Regions from separate parts of the Plantactinospora sp. CA-290183 genome, predicted to be linked through region 2. Evidence: riboswitches for the same ligand, from Rfam matches in the RefSeq annotation. Region 2 holds a riboswitch; each other region holds the start of a gene.
The links. A riboswitch is a leader RNA that binds a small molecule or an ion and turns the genes downstream of it on or off. The one in region 2 is predicted to bind cyclic di-AMP.
Positions count from the first base shown of each region.

Region 1 (2,256 bases), on a different contig from region 2:
ACCAGATCTGCCGGTACCAGATCACGTAGAGCACCCCCAGCCGGTCGGCGTTGCGGACGAAGAACGCGGCCAGGTTGTTGCCGTACGTCTTGTCGGCGCCGTGGGCGTCGCCGCCGAAGCCCCCGGGCGCGGAAGAGAAGTCGCAGGCCCGCCCCTTGGGGTGCTCGTAGGGGCCGCCGGGCCGGTAGCACGAGGTGTACCGCTTGAAGCCGGCGCGCCGGGCCTCGGTGTAGGCGTGCAGGGTGCGCGGCGTGACGCAGCCGGAGGTGGTCGGGTCGGCCCGGCCGCACGACTGCCTCGGCCAGGACCCGTCGCCGTTGCGCGGGGCCGGCCGGGCGACCGGTGAGTCGGCGGCGACGAAGCCGCCGGTGGACCTGCCGCCGACCAGGGCGAGGGCCCGTTCCGCCTCCCGCTTCTGCCGCTGCATCACGGCCACCTGCCGGCGCGCCTCGGTGACCTCGGCGTCGAGTGCCAGCTTCGCCCGGCTGGCGCGCTCCCTGGCCTGGTTGAGCTCGTGCAGCCGGTGGTTGTCCCACAGCGCCATGGTCTCCAGCCCCCGGGCGCGTTCCAGGAAGTCGTCCGTCGACGAGCTGTTGAGCAGTGCCAGCACCGGCCCGATCCGGCCGGTGCGGTAGGCGTTGCGGGCCAGCAGGTCGATCTCGGGCCCCAGTTCCGCGATCCGGTCCTGCACCTCGCGCAGTTCGGTGGCGAGTCGCGCCTGGCGCGCCTGGGACCGGGCCAACGCGGTCCTGGCCTGGACGTAGCCGCGACCGGTGGCCTCCAGCACGTCCCGCAGCAGTGGTGTGCCGCCCTCGTCCCCCGGTACGCCCGGAGGCGGCGACGCCGAGCCGGCGCCGGGGCGGAGCACAGCTCCGGCCAGCGCACCGACGACCACCACCACCGTCAACGCCAGCGTGCACCGCCGACGCCCCGATGCCGTCATGCACGTTCCTCCCGTCGGCCGCCTGCCGGGTTAGCTGACGGGCTCGGGACGGAACAACCCCTACCGCGGGCGCGGATTAACCCCACCTACCTGGTTCCCCGGCTCGCCATGTGGCGATTCGGCGGCGGCCGTGCCGGCGGGGGTCACCGGCGCCAGACCGCGGTCAGCTTAGCGGATTCCGGTGCCGGTCCGGGCCGAAATCGGGGCGATCAGGCAGGGAAAACTCCGCAGCGGAATCGAATGGTCACCGGTTGGGGCCGCTGGAGGGCAGCCCGGCCGAGTCGTGCGGCGGTAGCCGGCGCGGGTCGTCGAGGCTGCGCGCCTTGGCCGCCTCGTCCGCCCAGTCGCCCCGGCCGCCGGGCTCCTCCTGGCGCTCCTCCTCCGCCTCGGGGGCGGCGGTGGTGGGCTCGGATCGAGCGGGTTCCTGGCGGGTCATGGCATCCCTCACTTCGCCGAAGGTCGTCCAGCGGCCTTCCCGCCGTGCCCGCCGGCAAACGCCGGCCGCCCGGACCGGCGCCGGGGCGTACGGCCGGCCGGGCGGGGCGGTTGGCCACCGGACCAGCGGGTACGACCGGCCGAGGGCGTGGGCCGGGGAGCGGGGGCGACCGGAGCGGAGGCGACAGGATGGGTACCCGGACGACCGAGACGACGATCCCGACCGGCGGCGTCGAGCTGACCGGTGACCTCGTGGTGCCCGCCGACCCGAGCGGGATCGTGCTCTTCGCGCACGGCAGCGGCAGCTCGCGGCACAGTCCGCGCAACCGCGCCGTCGCCGGGACGCTCAACCGGTACGCGTTGGCGACCCTGCTGGTCGACCTGCTCACCCGGGGCGAGGAGGAACTCGACGACCGGACCGGAGAGCTGCGTTTCGACATCGGGCTGCTCACCGGGCGGCTGGTGGGGATCGTCGACTGGTTGCGCGGCGGTGGCGCCGGCGCCGCGCTGCCGATCGGTCTCTTCGGCGCCAGCACCGGCGCCGCCGCCGCGCTGTCCGCGGCGGCCGCCCGGCCGGCCGAGGTGCGCGCGGTGGTGTCGCGCGGCGGGCGCCCGGATCTGGCCGGTCCGGACCTGTCCCGGGTACGGGCCGCCACGCTGTTGCTGGTCGGCGGGCTGGACGAGCAGGTGATCCCGCTCAACGAGCAGGCGCTGGCCCGGATGGGGCCGGTGGCGCAGCTGCGGATCGTCCCCGGCGCGACGCACCTGTTCGAGGAGCCGGGAACCCTGGAGCAGGTGGCCCGGGACGCCGCCGGCTGGTTCGGCACCCACCTGGGCGCCGGCCCGGCGGACCCGCCCGGCCGGGCGGGATAGCCGCA
Region 1 is NZ_JBNJMX010000001.1:349,389-351,644, forward strand. Features, by position in the region: gene ACQEUR_RS01635 (coiled-coil domain-containing protein) at 1-943, opposite strand, end outside; cyclic di-AMP (ydaO/yuaA leader) riboswitch at 947-1,077, opposite strand; gene ACQEUR_RS01640 (hypothetical protein) at 1,188-1,379, opposite strand; gene ACQEUR_RS01645 (dienelactone hydrolase family protein) at 1,568-2,251, shown strand.
Region 1: linked by a shared signal. The riboswitch ahead of ACQEUR_RS01635 (coiled-coil domain-containing protein) and the one ahead of ACQEUR_RS24275 (coiled-coil domain-containing protein) in region 2 are both predicted to bind cyclic di-AMP.

Region 2 (2,256 bases):
CCGGCGCAGCGACCGGAGCACCCGCCGGGACCCCGGCAGCGGCCCCGGCCGCCCCGGAGGACCGCGGTGTCGCCGTCTGGCTCCTCCCGGCGTTACTACTCGGCGCGGTGGTCGTGATGGTGGTCCTCGCCGTCCGGCCCCGGCGCCGGGCCGCCGCCGGTGGCGGTGGCGGTGGCGCCAAGGACGGTAGGCGGGAACCCGGACTCGACCGCGCCGCCGGCCCGACCGCGAGCCGGACCGGCACGGGTGGCAGCCGCCCGGCCCGCCCGAAGAGCGGTGCCTCCCGCCAGCGGAGCCGTCGGGGCAAGACCGGCCGCTGAGCCCGGCGAACCGGCCCCCCGCTCCTGGTCCGGTCCCGGCGGCAGAACCTGTCCGGAGGGGCCCGGAATGCGAGCGCCCCGCCACCGCGGCAGGCGGTGGCGGGGCGTCAAGCGGTCCGGTCGGCCCGGAACGCCGCTCAGAGCATCGACATGTGCACGTGGTCGGTGTGGTCGCTGGCGCCGCTGTAAGAACTCCAGCCGGTGGCCGGGAACCAGATCTGCCTGTACCAGATGACGTAGAGGATGCCGAGCCGGTCTGCGTTGCGGACCAGGAACGCGGTGAGGTCGTTGCCGTACTTGCGCTGGTCGTTGTTGGCCGCCGGGCTGAACCCGGAGTTGCGCAGTGACCAGTCGCAGGCCCGGCCCTTCGGGTGCTCGTACGGCCCGCCGGGGCGGTAGCAGCCGACGAACCGGTTGAAGCCGGCCCGCTTGACCTCCTTGTACGCGTGCAGGGTCCGCCCCGTGACACAACCGCCGGTGGTGGGATCCTCCTTGTTGCAGGACTCGCCCGGGAAGCCGTCACCGTAGCCCGGCCCCGGCTTGGCCACCGGCGACGTCGCGTCCACCAGGCCACCGGCGGTCAGCGACCTGCCGCCGACCAGCGCGAGCGCCTTCTCCGCGTCCTTCTTCTGCTTCTCGATGACCTTCTGCGCGGTCCGCTGCTCGGCCACCTCGGCGTCGATCGACGTCTTGGCCCGGTTGATCGCGTCGCGCGCCTCGCCCAGAGCCCGCAGCTTCTGGTTGTTGAGAGCGTTCAACTCCTCCAGCGCGACCATGCGGTCGAGGAACGCGTCGGACGAGGCGCTGTTCAGCATCATCGACACGGCGCTCAGCTTGCCGCTGCGGTAGGACTCGGCCGCGATCTGGCTCGCCTCCGGAGCCAACGCGGCCAGCCTGGCCTCCGCCACCCTGAGCTCGCCGGCCAGCTTCGACTGCCGCTTGCGGGACTTGTCGAGTGCGGACTTGGCCTCCGCGTACCGCTTGCCGGTCGCGGCGAGGACGTCGCCGAGGAGTGGCGTCTCGACCTCTCCGCTGGGCGCCGGGTTCGGCTTGGGGGCGGCCGAGGCCGGCGACGGCGCGACGACACCGAGTGCGGCGGCGGTGAGCATTGCCAGGGCAGGCGCCAGCCATCGGCGTAGGGGTGCCCTCACATGTATCCCTTCCGTCGGCCGCCGACCGGGTTAGCTGACGGGTTCGGGATGGAAGAGGTCCCTACCGCTGTCGCGGATTCACCCCAGGTGCTTGGGTCCCCGGCTCGCCTGGCGGCGATTAGGCGGCGATCAGCACCGGCACCAGTCGGTGCCTGGCGGCTATGAACGGCAGTCAGCATACCCGGTTTCGCTTCCAAAATGGCAAGACCCGATTCCTGCTGAACGCGTTGCGGCGCAACAACTATCAGTAATGGCGAACGTGACGGAACGCATCGACGTACGTTCCCGTTGTGACGTCATTCACGATCGGCGACCGGCTATTCACCACCCGCTCCGGGCGTGCGCGCCGACGGCATCGAAGGGGTCCAGAATGGTCGGTCGGTACGCCGATTCCACCCGCGGACGGCCGCCGGACCGCGCCCGCCTAACGGCGTCTCGCCGCCCTGGCCAGCGCAGCACCGGCCGCCCCCGCCAGCAGGGCGGCGACCACCGGTGCCCGGTGCCGGCTGAACCACCACTGCGGGCTCCGGCCCCGGGACCGGTCGTCGAACGCGCCGTGGGCGCCGTGGTCGACGCCGTCGGCGTCGTCGACCGGATGCCACAGGTTGGTCGGCCGGTGCGGACCTGTCGGCCGGCCACCCTGCTGGCTCGCGTAGCCGGTGCGGGCCAGATAGCGGTCGAGCAGGGCCGGGGCGATCCGGTTGGCGAGCACGGTGGCCACGGTGGACCCACCCACCCAGTACTCGCGGCGCTCCGGCCGGTCGGCGGCGTACACCACCGCGCGG
Region 2 is NZ_JBNJMX010000035.1:22,960-25,215, reverse strand. Features, by position in the region: gene ACQEUR_RS24280 (copper resistance CopC family protein) at 1-320, shown strand, start outside; gene ACQEUR_RS24275 (coiled-coil domain-containing protein) at 458-1,471, opposite strand; cyclic di-AMP (ydaO/yuaA leader) riboswitch at 1,475-1,606, opposite strand; gene ACQEUR_RS24270 (SDR family oxidoreductase) at 1,896-2,256, opposite strand, start outside.

Region 3 (2,256 bases), on a different contig from region 2:
CGCGCGGAGCCTCGTGGCGGGTCGCGGCGCCAGACCGCCCGCGTCCGGCAGCGCCGGTACGCGGGCGGTCCGGCTGGGGCCGGGGAGGGCGGGGTCAGGACGAGTAACCCCGGGTGGCCGCCCAGTTGGCCAGGTCGATGGTGCTCATCCAGTAGGTGCTGTCCGAGCCGGGGATCGCCGGGTCGGCGATCTTGACCGTCCGTCCGTCGTCGCGGTAGCCGACCACGGTCAGGTAGTGGCCGCCGGGGTAGCTGTGCCAGCCACCGTCGGTGTCCGTGGTCGAGCCGGCGATGTTGGCCACCACCGGGTAGCCGTTGCTCACGGCGTGCACCACGTCGGCCTGGAGCTGATCCATCTGGGCCGGGCTCGCGGCGCCGCCCCGGATCATGGTGGTCCGGTAGAAGTCCGTCCTGCCGGCGCTGTTCAGCACCCGGGTGGTGTCCTCGGCGGAGTTCGTACCGCTCGTCGTGGTGCCCAGCCGGCCGGCGACCTCGTCCTGGCTCAGGTGCACGTCCCGGGCGGTCAGGGCGATGCGGGTCGCGGCCGGACCGCAGTAGTAGTAGGTGGTCTGGGCCTCGAAGTCGTAGTCCAGGACCTTGGACTCGGGCGCGGCCGGCCTGCCGGTCGCGCTCGGCGCCGCCTTCGGGGCGCTCGTCGTCGGTTCGGCCGTCGCCGGCGATGTCGGGTCGGCCGGTGCGCTCTGCTGCCCCCCGGCCCCGGCACCCGGGGCCTGGTTGACGGAGCCACCGAGTTCCGCCACGGCGACGGTCGAGCCGCCCTCGGACGGCGCGGGCGGCTGGACCGAGGTCAGCACGATTCCGATGGTCGCCGCCGCGGCCGCGAGCACGGCCGCCGAACCGAGCGCGAGGCGGTTACGCCGGCCGGTCGTGATGTTCCTGATCCGCTGTGGGACATCTGCCAACGGCCGGGCCATGTCGCTGGCCGACCGGGAAAAGACATACTTCAACTGATCCTCCAGGGAAATGCTCATTGCCATTCGAGTTCGTCAATTGGCAATGGGACGTTTCTGTCCGCTGGTGGGAACGCGAGACGACACCGCCGGAGGCGGCGACAAGGACCCTGCCCCGAATACGCCGGGGCCGGGGGGGCAACAGCGACCACCGCATCCGGGCGGCGGGGCCGTTCGGGCTGCGCCCGCGCCGGGCGGGGCCGGCGCTCGCCGGCGGTCGCGCTCGCGTCCCGGAGCGCTAGCGAACCGGGGCCATGAACCCGTCTCGGGCTCCGATGGCCCGGGCCGGGTGCGCGGCGACCCGGGGCCGGCGCGCGGTGGAGCGGATGGATCGGGGGGATGGGCCGGAGCCCGGGTGGTGCGGCACGAATGGTCTCCTTCCGTGACCGCCTACCGGGTTAGCTGACGGATTCGGGCGCAGAAGGCCGCCCTACCGCGAACGACGGTTCGCGGATTCACCCCAGATAACTGTGGGTCCCCGGCTCGTTACACAACGACTCGGCGGGTCCGCTCCGGTGTCACCCGCGTGGCGACCAAGGGGCCGGACCGGACGGGCCGACATTACTGGCCGACTTCTGTCATTGCCAACCCCTCTCAGCAGGGAAAACAGTGACCAAGACCGCGATTGGACCGGATCCCGGCCCGGCTGCCGGGCCGACAGGGCCATGCGGATAAACCGGCATGATCATGTACGGGTGCGGTATGACGGAAATGACCGACTTGATGGAAGCCGGTCCGCCCGGTCGAACGCGAGGACTTTCAGGAGGCTCCCCCACATGACGACGGTGCACGAAGCCACCTACGACCTGCTCCGTTCGCTCGGCATGACCACGATGTTCGGCAACCCCGGCTCCACCGAGGAACCCTTCCTGAAGAACTTCCCGGCCGACTTCCGCTACGTACTGGCCCTCCAGGAGGCCTCGGCGGTGGCGATGGCCGACGGCTACGCCCAGGTCACCGGCAAACCGGTGCACGTCAATCTGCATACCGCCCCGGGTACCGGAAACGGAATGGGCAGCCTCGTCACCGCCTGGCACAACAGGACCCCGCTGATCGTCACCGCCGGGCAGCAGACCCGGACGATGAACCTGTACGAGCCGATGCTGACAAACGTACGGGCGACCCGGCTGCCGGAGCCGTACGTCAAGTGGAGTCACGAGCCGATGCGCGCCCAGGACGTACCGGACGCCTTCATGCGCGCGTACGCGACCGCCGTACAGCCTCCGGCCGGGCCGGTCTACCTCTCGCTGCCGCTCGACGACTGGGACCAGCCCGCCGAGGGAACC
Region 3 is NZ_JBNJMX010000028.1:9,811-12,066, reverse strand. Features, by position in the region: gene ACQEUR_RS23015 (C39 family peptidase) at 95-934, opposite strand; cyclic di-AMP (ydaO/yuaA leader) riboswitch at 1,343-1,484, opposite strand; gene mdlC (benzoylformate decarboxylase) at 1,747-2,256, shown strand, end outside.
Region 3: linked by a shared signal. The riboswitch ahead of ACQEUR_RS23015 (C39 family peptidase) and the one ahead of ACQEUR_RS24275 (coiled-coil domain-containing protein) in region 2 are both predicted to bind cyclic di-AMP.